Aliidongia dinghuensis: one gene and its partner. The protein of the gene in region 1 interacts with the protein of each later gene in a pairwise test. Links are inferred from orthologs where the notes say so. Each region holds a gene or a part of one and is shown on either strand. Other genes may lie near its edges. The genes, in order: IEY58_RS27045 and rlmB.

Region 1 (7,982 bases):
GCGCGCCTGGGCCATCACGGCCCGGTTCACCTCGTCCTGGGTTACCTGGATGTTGTTCGTCCGACCCACTTCGGCAAGGACCAGGCCAAGCCGCACGCGCCGCTCGGCGATCTTGCGGTACTCGTCCTTGGTCTCCTCCTCGGGCTTGGCCTCTTCTTCCTTGTAAGTGCCGGCCGCCTTGGAGCGCTCGCGCTCGGCCTCGAACTGCTTCCAGATGCTGTCGAACTCGAGGTCGACCATGCCGGTCGGCACGGCGAAGTCGTGCTTGTCCGACAGGATGTCCAAGAGGTCGCGCTTCAGCTTCTGGCGGGCGACGCCGGCGTACTCGCGCTCCATCTGCTCGCGAACCGCCGTGCGCAGCGCTTCCAGGTTCTCGAGCCCGAGCGTGTCGGCGAGCTTCTCGTCGACCACGGCCGGCAGCTTGCGCTTCAGGCCCTTGACGTCGACCTCGAACACCGCGTCCTTGCCGGCGAGCGTCTCGACGCCGTAATCGGCCGGGAACGGCACCTTGACCGCGACATGGTCGCCAACCTTGGCGCCCACGAGCTGCTCTTCGAAGCCCGGGATGAAACGGCCGGAGCCCAGCTCCAGCGAGAAGTCGGTGCCGGCGCCGCCGTCGAACTTCTCACCGTCGATCGAGCCCACGAAGTCGATGACGGTCACGTCGCCGTTGGCGGCGGCGCTGCCGTCGGTCACATCCTCGGTCTCGCGATAGCGCTCGGCCAGGTTCGTCAGCGCCTCGTCCAGCTCCTCGTTCGGGATCTCGGGCTTCAGGCGCTCGAGCGCCACCGTCGAGAAATCCATGGTCTGGATCTCGGGCAGGATCTCGAGGCTCATGTCGTAGACGAGATCGGCACCCTTCTCGAACGAGGTGATCTCGATCTTCGGCTGCAGCGCCGGACGCAGGTTGCGTTCGGCCAGCGCCTGGCTCGAAGTCTCGTTCACCGTCTGCTCCAGCACCTCGCCCAGGAGGCTGTCGCCGTAGCGCTGCTTGACGACCGAGGTCGGCACCTTGCCCGGACGGAAGCCCGGCAGACGGACGGTCTTGGCGACCTCGGCGAGCCGCGCGTCAACGCGCTTTTCGATATCCTGGGAGGCGACGACGACCTTGAAGCCGCGCTTCAGGCCTTCGGTGCTGGTCTCGGTGATCTGCATGAAAAAGAAGCCTATGGGTCAGCAGGGCGGCACGTCCGATAACGGCGCGCCACCCCTGGCAAGGGTTGATCGTTCAATCGATGCTGGTGCGGGCGAAGGGACTTGAACCCCCACGACTTTCGTCGCTGGAACCTAAATCCAGTGCGTCTACCAATTCCGCCACGCCCGCGCCGGCCCGACGTCGGCCGGTTGACATAGCACAAGCTTTTTGGCCATCCCACGACAAATACGCAGGCGGCGACCGCTATTTCGCCGGATCAGGCGCCCGTCGGGCCCCGGTCAGGCAAGGCAGGCGCGCGCCACAGCGTCCAGAATCGCGTCCTCGTCAAGGCCATAGGCGCGATAGAGGTCCGGCAGATCGCCCGATTGGCCGAAATGATCGACACCCAGCGGCTCGACCCGCCGGCCGCCGGCGGCGCCGAGCCAGCTGAGCGCCGCCGGATGGGCGTCGATGACCGTGACGAGCCCCGCGTCGGGTGCTAGCGGCGCCAGCAGCCGTTCGATATGGCTCGGCCCCCGTCCTTCTTGACGATGCAGGAGCCAGTCCGCGTGCAGCCGGTCCGGCGACGTCACCGCCAGCAGGCCGGCGCCCGGGATATCCTCCAGGATCGCCTGATGCGCCCGGCGCGCCTCCTCCGCCACGGCGCCGCAATAGACGATAGCGAGCTCGGCGCCAGACGCCGGCTCGACCAGCCAATAGGCGCCGGCGACGATGCCGTCGCGCAAGGCCGGGGTCAGCGTCCGCGCCGGCTGCTCGATCTGCCGGGTCGAAAGCCGGAGATAGATCGACCCGCCCTCGCCCGCCGGCCGCTGCATATAGTCGAAGCCCCAGGCCATGAGCACGCCTAGCTCGTCGACATAGGCCGGCTCGAACGACGCGAGCCCGGCCTGGCCTATGCCGATGAGCGGCGTGTTGATCGACTGATGCGCGCCGCCCTCGGGCGCCAAGGTCAAGCCCGACGGCGTCGCCACGACCATGAAGCGCGAATCCTGGTAGCAGCCATAGTTGAGCGCGTCCAAGCCGCGATTGATGAACGGGTCGTAGAGCGTGCCGACCGGCAAGAGCCGCGCACCGAACAGTGGGGCCGTCAGCCCCAGCGCCGCCAGCATCAGGAACAGGTTGTGCTCGGCGATGCCCAGCTCCAGGTGCTGACCGCCGGGCGCCATGGCCCAGCGCTGGGCCGAGACGACCTTCTCGTCGCGGAACGTGTCGGCGATCTCGCGCCGGTGGAAGATGCCGCGCCGGTTGACCCAGCCGCCGAGATTGGTCGAGACCGTGACGTCGGGCGAGGTGGTGACGATCCGGTCGGCGAGCGGGCTCGTGGTGCCGGCAAGGTCGTTCAGGATCTTGCCGAAGCCTTCCTGGGTCGAGGCCTTGCTGCCGCCGACCGCCGGCACCGGCAGGTCGCCGATCGGCACGGCTGCCGCCCGGTACTGACGCTCGCCTGCAGCCGCGAACGGCACCTGGTCGAGGAACGCCTGGAGCTCGGCCTCGGGCAGCTTGGCGCCGGCGAACTTATCCCATTCGGCGCCGTCCGGGATGCCGAGCTTCGTCTTGAAGCCCGCCATCTGCTCCTTGTTCATGAGGCCGGCGTGGTTGTCCTTGTGGCCGGCGAACGGCAGGCCGTGGCCCTTGATCGTATAGGCGATGAAGCAGGTCGGCGTGTCGTCCTCGATGCCGTGGAACGCCTCCAGCACCGCTTCCATGTCATGGCCGGCAAGATTGGTCATGAGCGCATGGAGCTGGTCGTCGTCATGCTCGTCCAGGATGCGGCGGATGCCCGGATAGCGGTTCAAGTCGCGCTGAAGGTGCTCGCGCCAGCCGGCGCCGCCCTTGTAGACCAGCGCCGAATAGCGCGAGTTCGGACATTCGTCGATCCACTGGCGCAAATGCTCGCCGTCGGGCCGCGCGAAGGCGGCTTCGAGCCGCTTGCCGTATTTCAAGGTGACGACGCGCCAGCCCATCATCTCGAACAGGCTGTCGATGCGGTTGAACAGCCGGTCGTTGACGATCGAATCGAGGCTCTGGCGGTTGTAGTCGATAACCCACCAGAGGTTCCGGACATCGTGCTTCCAGCCCTCGAGCAGCGCCTCGAACACGTTGCCCTCGTCGAGTTCGGCATCGCCGACCAGCGCCACCATACGGCCCGGCGGCCGCTTGTCGGCCGAAAGCTCCTTGAGCTTGACGAAATCCTGGGCGATCGAGGCGAACAGCGTGATCGCAACGCCAAGGCCGACCGAGCCGGTCGAGAAATCGACGTCGTCCGTGTCCTTGGTGCGCGACGGATAGGATTGCGCCCCGCCGAACGCGCGGAAGCGCTCGAGCTTCTCGCGCGTCTGGTGGCCCAGGAGATATTGCAGCGCGTGGAACACCGGCGAGGCATGCGGCTTGACCGCGACCCGGTCTTCCGGCCGGAGCACGTCCAGGTAAAGCGCCGTCATCAGCGTGACGAGCGAGGCGGACGAGGCCTGGTGGCCGCCGACCTTGAGCCCGTCGCGGTTCGGCCGGACATGGTTCGCGTTGTGGATCGTCCAGGCCGAAAGCCACAGTACCCTCTCGGCCAGCGCTTCGAGGCGGCGGATCCGCTCGGGCGCAATGGTGGGCGGAGCGGGCGGCGGAACGATCGATAGCTTGGCCATGGACGGCGGTCTCTCCCGAGGGGCTTTGAGGGGCGGCAGGCATCCCTTTTTTGCTGTTCTCCCCCAACCGGCGCCGGAGAGCAAGCCGCGCGATGCTAGGCCCGTGACCGGCCGAGACGCCGCAGCGCGACGGGGATCCGGTCGGGCAGATCGGAGGCGATCAGCCCTGGACCGAACGTCGCGGCCGCGGCACCGTGGAGCCACACTCCGGCGGCGGCCGCCTCGAATGCGGGCATGCCCTGGGCGAGCAGCCCGACGATCAGGCCGGCAAGCACATCGCCGGTGCCGCCGGTCGCGAGCGTCGGCGGCGCGTTCGCATTGATCACCGCGCGCCCGTCGGGTGCGGCGACGACCGTGTCGCCGCCCTTCAGGACCAGGACGGCACCGCTCTCGGCTGCAGCGGCACGGGCCTGGGTCAGCTTGTCGCCCGACGTCTTGAACAGGCGCGCGAATTCGCCGGCATGCGGCGTCAACACGGTCGGCGCGCGGATCGCGGCGAAGAGCTCGGCCGGCGCGTCGGCAAAGGCGGTAAGCGCATCGGCGTCGAGCACGCACGGCCGCTCGGCCGCGAGCAGGCGCAGCGCCATGACCCGCGTGGTCCCCCCGGCGCCCGCCCCCGGGCCGAGCAGCAGGCCGGTGAAGCGGCGATCGGCGAGCAGCGCGTCCAGCGCATGCGCATCGGCGAGCGGCCGGACGATCTGGCTTTCGAACGCCGCCGCATAGGTCCCGTGCCCGGCTGGCGGCACTGCGACCGTGACCAGGCCGGCACCGGCCCGCGCGGCGGCCCGGGCGGCGAGTCGCCCTGCCCCACTCATCGGCCACCCGCCCAGGACCAGCGCGTGGCCGCGCATATATTTATGTGTGCCGCTCGCAAGACGCGGCAGGGCGACGCGCCAGGACGCCGGATCGTTCGCCCAGGTCTTGACCCCGAGCGCGTCGAGGGCCGCCGGGTCGAGGCCGATGTCGGCCAGCACGGTCTCGCCGCACAGGTCGCGGCCTGGCTGCAACAGATGACCGGGCTTGAGCCAGCCGAACGTCACGGTGAGATCGGCCGCGACCGCGCCCGATGCCAGGCCGGTGGCACCATCGAGGCCGCTCGGCACGTCGACCGCCACAACGGCCAAGCGCCGGCGGCCGACCTCGGCCAGGAGACCGGCCACCGGCGCATCAAGCGGCCGGCTGAGCCCCGCGCCGAAGAGCGCGTCGACGACCAGGCCGGCGCCGTCCAGCGCGGCCGGACCGAGCGGCTCGACTGGCTGGAGCCATAGGGCCGCATGATGGGCGGCGTCGCCACGGAGTGCTGCGCGCTCGCCCAGCAAGGCCAGCCGGACCGGCCAGCCCTCGGCCGCGAGCCGCCGTGCCACGACGAAGCCGTCGCCGCCGTTGTTGCCGGGGCCGCACAGCACCGCGACGGGCCGGCGCGTCCAGCGCCGCCCGATTTCGGCCGCGACCGCGGCGCCGGCCCGTTCCATGAGGAGCGCGCCGGCCGTGCCGCCGGCGATGGTGCGGCGATCGACCTCGCCCATCTCGGCCGGGGTCAGGAGGGCGGTCGCGAGCGCCATCGTGGGTCAGCCTTCGGGGTCAGCGCGGCAGGCTGCGCAGCTGCGCCAGCGCCGCGTCGCGCAGCAGCGCCACGTCGGCGCCCGAGCAGATGAAGCGATGGCCGCGCCGATGGAGCTCGACCGGGTCGGCGCCCGGATACGGCAGGCAGCCCAGGACCTTCCCGGCCGACTTCACGCCGGCCTCGATCGCGGCCACGGCCTTGACGTAGTCCGGATGGTCGAACTGGCCCAGCACGCCCAGATCGCCCGAGAGGTCGTTCGGGCCGATGAACACCACGTCGACGCCGTCGACCGCGGCGATCTCCGCCGCGCGCGACGCCCCGGCGAGCGTCTCGATCTGCACCGCGATCAAGAGCTCGTCGGCCGCCCGGGCGATATATTCCGCCGTCACCAGGCCGAAGTTCGCCGCGCGCAGGATCGGCGCCGCGAAGCCGCGTTTGCCGCCGTTCGGATAGCGGCAGGACTCGACCGCAGCCGCAGCTTCGAGCGCGCTCGTGACGTTCGGCACCATCACACCCTCGACGCCGATGTCGAGCGCGCGCTTGAACTGGGTCGGCTCGTTGACGGCGACGCGCAGCATGGCCATGGCCGGCGTCGCCTGCACCGCCTGGACCTGCGCCAGATGCGTCATCACGTCGCCCGGCCCGTGCTCGCCGTCGATCAAGACGAAATCATAGCCGACGAGCCCCAAAAGCTCGGCGACCAGCGGGCTCGCGAAGCCATGGAACAGGCCGTAGACCGCCTCGCCGGCCTTGAGCCGCGCCTTCACGCCGTTGGGTCGCCACATGCTCGTCTCCTCGGGATTCATTTCCGTTTAGCAAGGCAGCCACTCTAACGCCGCTTGGAACGATTGCCGAGCGATGACGGTTTGCGCTCATTATCGAAAATTTGCGGCAATAAGCCTCGACATCTGCAAGAAAATAAATAAACCTAGAGGTGTCCGAACGAGGACCGCGCTGCTCAGATCGATGCCTCGAAGAACCTTCTTCTTCGCCTCATCCCTGACCGGAATCGCTGTCCCGTGAACCGACCGCTCTCCCTGCTGCTCGACGTGATCCGCTTTGTCGCGGCGTTGCTCGTCTTCTTTCATCACGCCGCCTTCGGCAAGTTCGGCTCCGGCCTGCCCTATCGCTTGGTCCTGACCGAGCGGGAGCCGGTCATCGTGTTCTTCGTGCTGTCCGGCTTCGTCATCGCCTACAGCGCCGAGACGAAGGATCGGACCCCCGGCGCCTACGCGCTCAATCGCCTGGCGCGACTCTATTCCGTCGTGCTGCCGGCGCTCGTCGCGACGGTGCTGCTCGACGCGGCCGGCAGCTGGCTGGCGCCGGCCCTCTATGCCGACCATTGGACCGATCCTGCGACGCTTGCCAACATCGGCCGGCCGATCGGCCTGCAGCTCGCGGCGAGCGGGCTGTTCCTGAACGAGATCTGGTGGTGGGACGTCTGGCCCGGGGTCAACAGCCCGCTCTGGTCGCTGGGATACGAGGCGGTCTATTACCTGTTGTTCGCGCTCGTCGTGTGGGGCGGACGCTATCGCTGGCTCTGGGCCGGCCTCGCTGCACTCGCCGCCGGCCCCAAGATCCTGCTGCTGATGCCGCTCTGGGTGCTGGGCGTGGCAATATATTACCTGGTGCAAGCCGAACGGGTCGGCCGCTTCGTGGGCACCCTGCTGGTCGTGGGCTCGGTCGCGGCCTATGTCCTGTTCCTCAGCCTCGGCATCAAGACGGCGCTCGATCGGGCGGTCGTCGACCTCTTCGGCGACCAGACCGTGGCGCTCTTGAGCAATTCCCAGGGCTTCCTCGCCAATTACGTGACCGGCATCCTGTTTTCAGCGCTGCTCGTCGGCCTGGCTGCGATCGCCCAGGATCTGGCAGCCCCGCTCTACCGCCTGCAGAAGCCGATCCGCTATCTGGCCGGCCTCACCTTCGCGCTCTATCTCTTCCACTATCCGCTGGTCTATTTCCTGCGCGCGGTGGCACTGGCCGGCCATCTCGACCGGCTGAGCCCGCTCGTCGTGACCGGCGGCACGCTCGCGGCCGTGGCGCTCCTCGCCCCCGTGACCGAGGCGCAGAAGGGCAATTTCCGCCGCCTGATCGCGCGCATCGCGCTGCGCAAGCCCCGGCCAGCGCTCTGACCTGACAGGCCGGGCGAGCGGGACGGCCGGACGCGCACCGGCCGCGGGGGCGGTGACGGCGTCAGTCAGGTTCGTTCAAATGGAAGATTTTGGGGCGAGTGACCGGATTCGAACCGGCGACATCCAGAATCACAATCTGGCGCTCTAACCAACTGAGCTACACCCGCCGCACTTGGAGGCCGTTTTCTAGTCCAGCCCCGGCGCACCCGTCAAGCCGATGGCGCGAATGAATACGCATGGGTGGCGCGCGACGGAGGCACAGAGGGTCGGATCGCCCCGTTGCGAAGCCGCCCTCGGGCCTATAGCGTGACGGCCGGACAGAAACGGCGGGAGGGTGCCCATGGGCGAAACAGGTCTCAAGGTCGCAGCAGGCATGGGGCGGCTCGGCACCGAGACCGCCTTCGAGGTCTTGGCGCGGGCGAAGGCGCTCGAGGCCCAGGGCCGCTCGATCATCAATCTCGGCATCGGCCAGCCCGACTTCTCGACGCCGG
Region 2 (8,168 bases), on another replicon or contig:
ATCTGCACCTGGCCGCGGTCGTCGCGCAACTGGCCCAGCACGTGGGTCAACGCGTTCAGCGGGTTGATCGCCAAGCCGCCGTAGAGGCCGGAATGCAGGTCGCGGGACGGGCCCTTGAGCGTCACTTCGGCATAGACCAGGCCGCGCAGCTTTGTCGTGATCGCGGGCGTGTCGATGTTCCAGCTGTTCGTATCCGTCACGACCGCCACGTCGGCCTTGAGCAGGTCGCGATGCGTCTTCAGGAAGTCGGGCAAGGACGGGCTGCCCGTCTCCTCCTCGCCCTCGATCATGACCGTGATCTTGACCGGCAGCTTGCCGTGGATCTTGTGCCAGCCGCGGAACGCCTCGAGGAAGGTCATGACCTGCCCCTTGTCGTCGACGGCGCCGCGCGCGACCACGCGCGGGCCGTGCTCGGCCTCGACGATGGTCGGCTCGAACGGCGGATGGTCCCAGAGCTCGAGCGGATCGGCCGGCTGCACGTCGTAATGGCCGTAATAGAGCAGATGCGGCCCCTCGCTTTCCCTTGCGCCGCCGGGCGTCCCATCGGGGCCCGGGTAATGGGCGACCAGCACCGGGTGGCCGGGTGTTGCGTGCAGCGTCGCCGTGAACCCGAGCCCGGTCAGCTGGCTCGCGAGCCACTCCGCCGCGCGCCGCACTTCGCCGGCATAGGCCGGATCGGTCGAAATGCTCGGGATGCGCAGAAACTCGAGATAGCGGGCGACGGCCTGGTCGAAGTCTTGTTCGAGATGACGCAGGACGGAAGTTGCTTCTGACATCGGCGGATCCGGGGACGATGGGGCGAGACAGTCACCATGCCGGATCGCTCGCGCTCAGAGAAGAGGGAAGGGTTGCATCCCAAACAATCTTATTCGATATATATCAAATTAGATAATGATCTATCCAGGTGCGCCATGACCGCGGACTCATTGCCGATCCTGCTCGACTTCTTCCGGGCGCTTGCGAACGAGAGCCGGCTGAAGCTCGTCGGCTTGCTGGCGGCGCGTGAGCGCAGCGGCCAGGAACTGGCGGCCCTCCTGACCTTGAGCGAGCCGACCGTTTCCCATCATCTGGCGCTGCTGAAGACGCTGGGCCTGGTGCGGCAGCGCCCCGACGGCAATACCCATTGGTGGTCGCTCGACATCGACGCGCTGGTGGCGCTCAATCGCCGGCTCTCGTCGCGCGCCGAGATCGTGGCCCTTGCCGACGGCGTGGCGCTCGATGCCTGGGACCGGCGGGTGCTCGACAATTTCCTTGGGCCGGACGGCCGGCTGAAGGAGATCCCGGCGAGCCGCAAGAAGCGCTGGGTCATCCTGCGCTTCCTCGCCGAGCGCTTTGCGACCGACCAGCGCTACGCGGAGGCGGAGTTGAACGAGATCCTGAAACGCTACCACGAGGACAGCGCCACGCTCAGGCGCGAGCTCGTGGGATATCGCATGATGGCGCGCGACCGCGGCGTCTATTGGCGGCTGCCGGAAGATCAGTGGCTGCCGGCCTGACGCAGCCGCCCTGGATTACTGGGGTGTGAAGCATGGCGGCCCGGCGGCGCGGTCGGTTGCGCCGGCTGCGCGGGATGCGCTAGAAACGCCGCCGTGTGGACGGACGAGAGCGCGCCGCCGCCCCAAATTTCCGTCAAATGACGACAAGTTCCCGCGAGTTGGAGAGGTCGATGGCCGGCTATCAGTACATCTATGTGATGAAGGGCTTGAACAAGTCCTATCCAGGTGGCCGCGAAGTGCTGAAGGACGTCTGGCTGTCGTTCCTGCCCGGCGCCAAGATCGGCGTGCTGGGTCCGAACGGCGCCGGCAAGTCGACCCTGCTCAAGATCATGGCCGGGGTCGACAAGGAGATCAACGGCGAGGCCTGGGCGGCCGACGGGGTGCGCGTCGGCTACCTGGCGCAGGAGCCGCAGCTCGACCCGACGCTCGACGTGCAGGGCAACGTCATGCTCGGCCTGAAGGAGACGAAGCACCTGCTCGAGCGGTTCGAGGCGGTGAGCGCGCGCTTCGCCGAGGAACTGACCGACGACGAGATGAACGATCTCATCACCGAGCAGGGCGAGCTGCAGGAGAAGATCGACGCGGTCAACGGCTGGGAGCTCGACCGCACGATCGAGATCGCCATGGACGCGCTCAATTGCCCGCCGGGCGACGCCAAGGTCGACAAGCTGTCCGGCGGCGAGAAGCGCCGCGTGGCGCTCTGCCGCCTGCTGCTCGAAAAGCCGGATATGCTGCTGCTCGACGAGCCGACGAACCATCTGGACGCGGCCTCGGTCGCCTGGCTGCAGCGTTTTCTGAAGGATTTCGCGGGCACCGTCGTGACGGTGACCCACGATCGCTATTTCCTTGACGATGTCGCGAACTGGATCCTCGAGGTCGACCGCGGTCGTACCTTCCCGCACGAGGGCAACTATAGCTCGTGGCTGGTCGAGAAGCAGAAGCGGCTCGAGCTCGAGAACAAGACCGAGATCGCGCGCCAGCGCACGATCGCCCGCGAGCTCGAATGGGTGCGGGCGAGCCCGCGCGCCCGCCAGGCCAAGTCCAAGGCGCGCATCCAGGCGTTCGACGAATTGGTGGCGCATTCCAAGGAAAAGGTGCCGGACACGGCGCAGATCGTGCTGCCGCCGGGCCCGCGCCTGGGCGACCTCGTCATCGAGGCCGGCCATATCAACAAGAGCTTCGGCGACCGCATGCTGATCGAGGACCTGTCGTTCCGGCTGCCGCCGGGCGGCATCGTCGGCGTGATCGGCCCGAACGGCGCCGGCAAGACCACGCTGTTCCGCATGATCACCGGCCAGGACAAGCCGGACTCGGGCGACTTCCGGGTCGGCGACACGGTCAAGCTCGGCTATGTCGACCAGTCGCGCGACGCGCTCGATCCCAACAAGAACGTCTGGGAAGTGGTCTCGGACGGGCTCGACGAGATCGACCTCGGCCGGCGCAAGATGAACAGCCGCTCCTATGTGGCGCTGTTCAACTTCAAGGGCACGGACCAGCAGAAGAAAGTCGGCCAGCTGTCGGGCGGTGAGCGCAACCGCGTCCATATCGCGCGCATGCTGAAGACCGGCGCCAACGTGCTGCTGCTCGACGAGCCGACGAACGATCTCGACGTCGATACGCTGCGGGCCCTCGAGGATGCGCTCGAGGAATATGCCGGCTGCGCCGTGGTCATCACCCACGATCGCTGGTTCCTCGATCGCCTGGCGACCCACATTCTCGCCTTCGAGGGCGAGGCCCAGGTCGTCTGGTTCGAAGGCAACTACCAGATGTACGAGGCCGACCGGAAGCAGCGCCTGGGCGTTGCGGCCGACGAGCCGCACCGCTTCCAGTACAAGCCGCTCACCCGCGGCTGAGCCAAGGACGGGCGGGCCAGTGCGGACCCGCCCGTTGCATTTCAAGGAGCGGCGATCTCGGTAGCGGTGACAGGCCGGATACCGTCACCTCGGCCACCAGCTTGCGGCGCATGGCGTCGGCGAAGCTGTCCAGGTCCTGGGCCACGATCACGAAGGCGCCCGGGCCGCCGATGACATAGAGCGTATAGTAGGTCTCGAGCCACGGCTCCTCGGTCAGGATCGGCAGGCCGTTGATGGTGATGCCGTCGGTGACCAGCTTGTCGCGCACCTCCTCGATCGGTGGGCCGATGTTGCTCATGCCGTCGCCCGACACGTCCACCACCCGCCGCGTGGCCGGCCAGGGCGAGTCGACGAGCAGGTCCTCGGCGGCGAGGAGCGCGTTCGCGATGCCGGTAAGCCCGCTCGAGCTACGATGGACCTGGTGCAGCTTCTGGGCGAAGGCCTGGGCGTCGGCGGCGGAGGCGATTCGGGTCCACGGCATGACGACGATCTGCCGGTCGGGGTCGGAAAATTCCATGACGGTGACGGCGACCGCGCCGTTCGGGCCGGCCGAGACCGCCTTGGTGAAATCCGGGCTCGCGATCGCTGCTGCTGTGCCGTCGCGCTGCAGCTCGTAGCGTTCGTCGTTCACGCTCAGGCTGACGTCGACTGCGATGACGAGCGCCGTGTCGACAGGCTCGGCGGCCCGGGCGCCGGTCGCGATTGGAAGGGAGGCGGCGGCGAGCAGCAGGATTGCGGTCAGCCAATGTTTCATGCTCCGAACCTCCCGACAGGAGCAGCCGATCAGTCGGCGCGCACCAGCTCGTAAAGCGCGATTGCGGCAGCATTCGAGACGTTGAGGCTCGCGACGGGACCCTGGGTCGGCAGGCGGGCCATGAGGTCGCACGATTCGCGTGTCAGGCGCCGGAGGCCGTCGCCTTCCGACCCCAGGACCAGGCAAACCCGTCCCCCGAGCTTGTGGCTGGCGAGCGTCGCGTCGGCCTCGCCGGCGAGGCCGACGCTCCAGAAGCCGGCCTTCTTCAGCTGATCGAGCGCGCGCGCGAGGTTGACGACGCGAACGAGCGGCACGTGCTCGACCGCGCCCGAGGCGGATTTCGCGAGCGTGCCAGAGACTTCGGGGGCATTGCGGTCGGGCAGGATGACCGCGGCGGCGCCGAACGCCGCGGCCGAACGCAGGATGGCGCCGATGTTGTGCGGGTCGGTCACCTGATCGAGCGCGACGACGATCGCCCGCTCGCGCGTGCCCAGATGCCGGATCACATCCTCGAGAAGCCAGGGGGCGAGCGGCTTCGCCAGCAGTGCCACGCCCTGGTGCACGGCGCCGGGCGGCAGGAGCTTCGCGATCGCGTCGCGCGGCACGATCTGCGGCTCGATCGAGCTCGCGTCCCCGAGCAGGCTTTCGAGCTCGGCCGCGGCCTCCTCGGTCGCGACCAGGCGCTGGATCTTGCGGACCGGGTTGCGGAGCGCCGCCTCGACGGCGTGATAGCCCCAGAGCCAGGGCGCGCCGCCCGCGGCCTCGTCGCTGCCCATGGGCTTTCCGCTCGACGGCTTCCCGCTTGACGGCTTCCCACCGGCCGGCCGTGCTTCGGCCGACTTGCCGCGCCCGGCGACTCTGGCGGCGCCGGCCGGGTGTGCGGCCGGCGCCGCCGCCGACGGCGAGGGATGCTGGGAGGCGTGATGTGAGGCTGGGCGAGGGCGCTTGCGCATGACAGGGTTTCCAGAACGAGTGTCGGCGACGGCTCTTAGGCGTAAATCCTTGCGCTGCATAGGGGTGCTGCGGCGCATCGGCCCTGCGCAACCCGCTTTCGCCAGTTGACATTGCCTCGGAAATTTACATAGTGCGCTCCTCCGCTGCGCCGGACGATGGTCGTAGCGCTGTGGAGGGGTGGCCGAGCGGTCAATGGCAGCAGACTGTAAATCTGCCGACGTATGTCTACGTTGGTTCAAATCCAACCCCCTCCACCATGCGACCATCGGCGCGGTTGACGAGCGAACGGCTCGGCGGGTGTAGCTCAATGGTAGAGCACCAGCCTTCCAAGCTGGCTGTGAGGGTTCGATTCCCTTCACCCGCTCCAGTCGACCCGCTCTAGGCGCTGGCCGGTAATATTGGTTTGTTCATTTTCCTCTGATCGGGCATGTGAGGCGTCAACGAAATGGCGAAGGCGAAGTTTGAGCGGACGAAGCCGCATTGCAACATCGGGACGATTGGTCACGTTGACCATGGCAAGACGTCTCTGACGGCAGCGATCACGAAGGTTTTGGCCGAGACTGGCGGCGCGACGTTCACGGCGTACGACCAGATCGACAAGGCGCCGGAAGAGCGGGCGCGCGGCATCACGATCTCGACGGCGCACGTCGAGTACGAGACGACGAACCGGCACTATGCGCACGTCGACTGCCCGGGCCATGCGGACTACGTGAAGAACATGATCACGGGTGCGGCGCAGATGGACGGTGCGATCCTGGTGGTGTCGGCGGCGGACGGCCCGATGCCGCAGACGCGCGAGCACATCCTGTTGGCGCGCCAGGTCGGCGTTCCGGCGCTGGTCGTGTTCATGAACAAGGTCGACATGGTCGACGATCCGGAGCTCCTGGAGCTGGTCGAGCTCGAGGTGCGCGAGCTGCTGTCGAGCTACAATTTCCCGGGCGACGACATTCCGGTGATCAAGGGCTCGGCGCTGATGGCGCTCGAGGACAAGAACCCGGCGCTCGGCCATGACGCGATCCTGGAGCTGATGAAGGCGGTCGACGCCTACATCCCGCAGCCGGAGCGTGCGATTGACGGTGCGTTCCTGATGCCGGTCGAGGACGTGTTCTCGATCTCGGGCCGCGGCACGGTGGTGACCGGCCGCGTCGAGCGCGGTGTGATCAAGGTCGGCGAGGAAATCGAGATCGTCGGCCTGAAGGACACGCTGAAGACGACGGTGACGGGCGTCGAGATGTTCCGCAAGCTCCTGGACCAGGGCCAGGCGGGCGACAACATCGGCGCGCTCTTGCGCGGCACCAAGCGCGAGGAAGTCGAGCGCGGCCAGGTGCTGGCGAAGCCGGGCTCGATCACGCCGCACACGAAGTTCAAGGCCGAGGCGTACATCCTGACGAAGGAAGAGGGCGGCCGTCACACGCCGTTCTTCACGAACTATCGTCCGCAGTTCTATTTCCGCACGACCGACGTCACGGGCATCGTGAGCCTGCCGGCCGGCGTGGAGATGGTCATGCCGGGCGACAACGTGGCGATGGACGTCGAGCTGATCGCGCCGATCGCCATGGACGAGGGTCTGCGCTTCGCGATCCGCGAGGGCGGCCGCACCGTCGGTGCCGGCGTCGTCTCCGCTATCACGAAGTAACTAGCCAAAGGGCGGGAAACCGCCTATAACACTCGGCCGGCCGTCGCAATGCAATGGGCGAACCCCTCTTTGCGTCGGTCGGCTCGGTGTTCCGGGCCTGGAGGAGTGTAGCTCAATTGGTAGAGCACCGGTCTCCAAAACCGGGGGTTGGGGGTTCGAGCCCCTCCTCTCCTGCCAGCCCAGAGTTTCGAATGGACAGCACCGCCACGGGGCAACCCGTGGTGTCGCGTTTCTGGATGGTCTGATCAGGTACCATGGCTAAAACGAGCCCGGCAGAGTTTGTGCGGCAGGTCCGCCAGGAAGTGACGAAAGTCACCTGGCCTACCCGGAAGGAGACCTCCGTGACGACCGTAATGGTGTTCGTCATGGTGTTCATCGCCGCCACTTTCTTCTTTACGGTCGATCAGCTCCTGTCGCAAGGCGTGCGCTGGATCCTGAGCCTAGGGGCCTGATTCTATGGCGCATCGTTGGTACGTGCTGCACGTCTATTCCGGCTTCGAGAAGAAGGTTGCCCAGTCGATCCGCGAGCAGGCGGAGCAGAAGGGCATGACGGATTTCTTCGCCGAGATTCTGGTGCCGACCGAAGAGGTGCAGGAAGTGAAGCGCGGGTCGAAGATCTCGACCGAGCGCAAGTTCTTCCCGGGCTACGTGCTCTTGAAGATGGACCTGACCGACGACACCTGGCACCTGGTCAAGAACACGCCGAAGGTCACGGGTTTCCTCGGCGGCAAGGGCCTGCGCCCCGCGCCGATCACCGAGGCCGAGGCGACCCGGATCATGAAGCAGGTCCAGGAAGGCATCGAGCGGCCGAAGCGCTCGATCGTCTACGAGGTCGGCGACCAGGTGCGCGTGTGCGACGGTCCGTTCACCTCGTTCAACGGCCTGGTGGAAGAGGTCGACGAGGAGAAGGGGCGTCTCAAGGTTGCCGTCTCGATCTTCGGCCGGGCCACCCCGGTCGATCTGGAGTATTCCCAGGTCGAGAAGGTGTGACGACGTTTTGACGAATTCGGCGCGCGGCCTCGGCGAACGGGGCCGTCGCGTCGTTCTGTCTGGTGGGCTCGCCCGTTGATGGGCCCGCCCGGCCAGGCGCAAACCGCGCGGGAGGCTCGCCATGGCCGCAACCGCGCTTCGCTCTCCCATAGGAGTGAGTTGAATTGGCAAAGAAGATTGTCGGCTACATCAAGCTGCAGGTGCCGGCAGGCAAGGCTAACCCGTCGCCGCCGATCGGTCCGGCGCTGGGTCAGCGCGGCCTGAACATCATGCAGTTCTGCAAGGACTTCAACGCGAAGACCCAGGGCATGGAGCCGGGGATGCCGATTCCGGTCGTCATCACCGCCTATGCGGACCGGTCGTTCACGTTCGTGACCAAGACGCCGCCGAACACCTATTTCCTCAAGAAGGCCGCTGGCATCGACAAGGGCACGCAGACCCCGGGCAAGGGCGCCAAGGTCGGCAAGGTGACCATGGATCAGATC

Evidence for each region.
Region 2: the proteins of IEY58_RS27045 (region 1) and rlmB interact in binary tests that used the Escherichia coli proteins (3 or more experiments, as listed by UniProt). The link is inferred for Aliidongia dinghuensis from one-to-one orthologs.

What each region holds. Positions count from the first base shown.
Region 1 is NZ_BMJQ01000017.1:64,863-72,844, forward strand. The notes cover bases 3,125-5,963. They hold IEY58_RS27045 (NAD(P)H-hydrate dehydratase), read right to left. Parts: upstream 5,358-5,963; coding sequence 3,891-5,357; downstream 3,125-3,890. Other genes in these bases: IEY58_RS27040 (1-deoxy-D-xylulose-5-phosphate synthase N-terminal domain-containing protein), read right to left, coding at 3,125-3,795; IEY58_RS27050 (HpcH/HpaI aldolase family protein), read right to left, coding at 5,377-5,963. Outside these bases: tig (trigger factor), read right to left, coding at 1-1,155; more of IEY58_RS27040, read right to left, coding at 1,435-3,124; more of IEY58_RS27050, read right to left, coding at 5,964-6,144; IEY58_RS27055 (acyltransferase family protein), read left to right, coding at 6,379-7,491; IEY58_RS27065 (pyridoxal phosphate-dependent aminotransferase), read left to right, coding at 7,832-7,982. UniProt on the Escherichia coli protein: Bifunctional enzyme that catalyzes the epimerization of the S- and R-forms of NAD(P)HX and the dehydration of the S-form of NAD(P)HX at the expense of ADP, which is converted to AMP.
Region 2 is NZ_BMJQ01000010.1:246,222-254,389, reverse strand. The notes cover bases 3,007-5,724. They hold rlmB (23S rRNA (guanosine(2251)-2'-O)-methyltransferase RlmB), read right to left. Parts: upstream 4,880-5,724; coding sequence 4,133-4,879; downstream 3,007-4,132. Other genes in these bases: tuf (elongation factor Tu), read left to right, coding at 5,503-5,724; IEY58_RS19995 (DUF1194 domain-containing protein), read right to left, coding at 3,336-4,103; ettA (energy-dependent translational throttle protein EttA), read left to right, coding at 3,007-3,349. Also shown: IEY58_RS20010 (M20/M25/M40 family metallo-hydrolase), read right to left, coding at 1-776; IEY58_RS20005 (DUF2087 domain-containing protein), read left to right, coding at 912-1,496; more of ettA, read left to right, coding at 1,667-3,006; more of tuf, read left to right, coding at 5,725-6,693; preprotein translocase subunit SecE, read left to right, coding at 6,948-7,145; transcription termination/antitermination protein NusG, read left to right, coding at 7,150-7,683; rplK (50S ribosomal protein L11), read left to right, coding at 7,848-8,168. UniProt on the Escherichia coli protein: Specifically methylates the ribose of guanosine 2251 in 23S rRNA.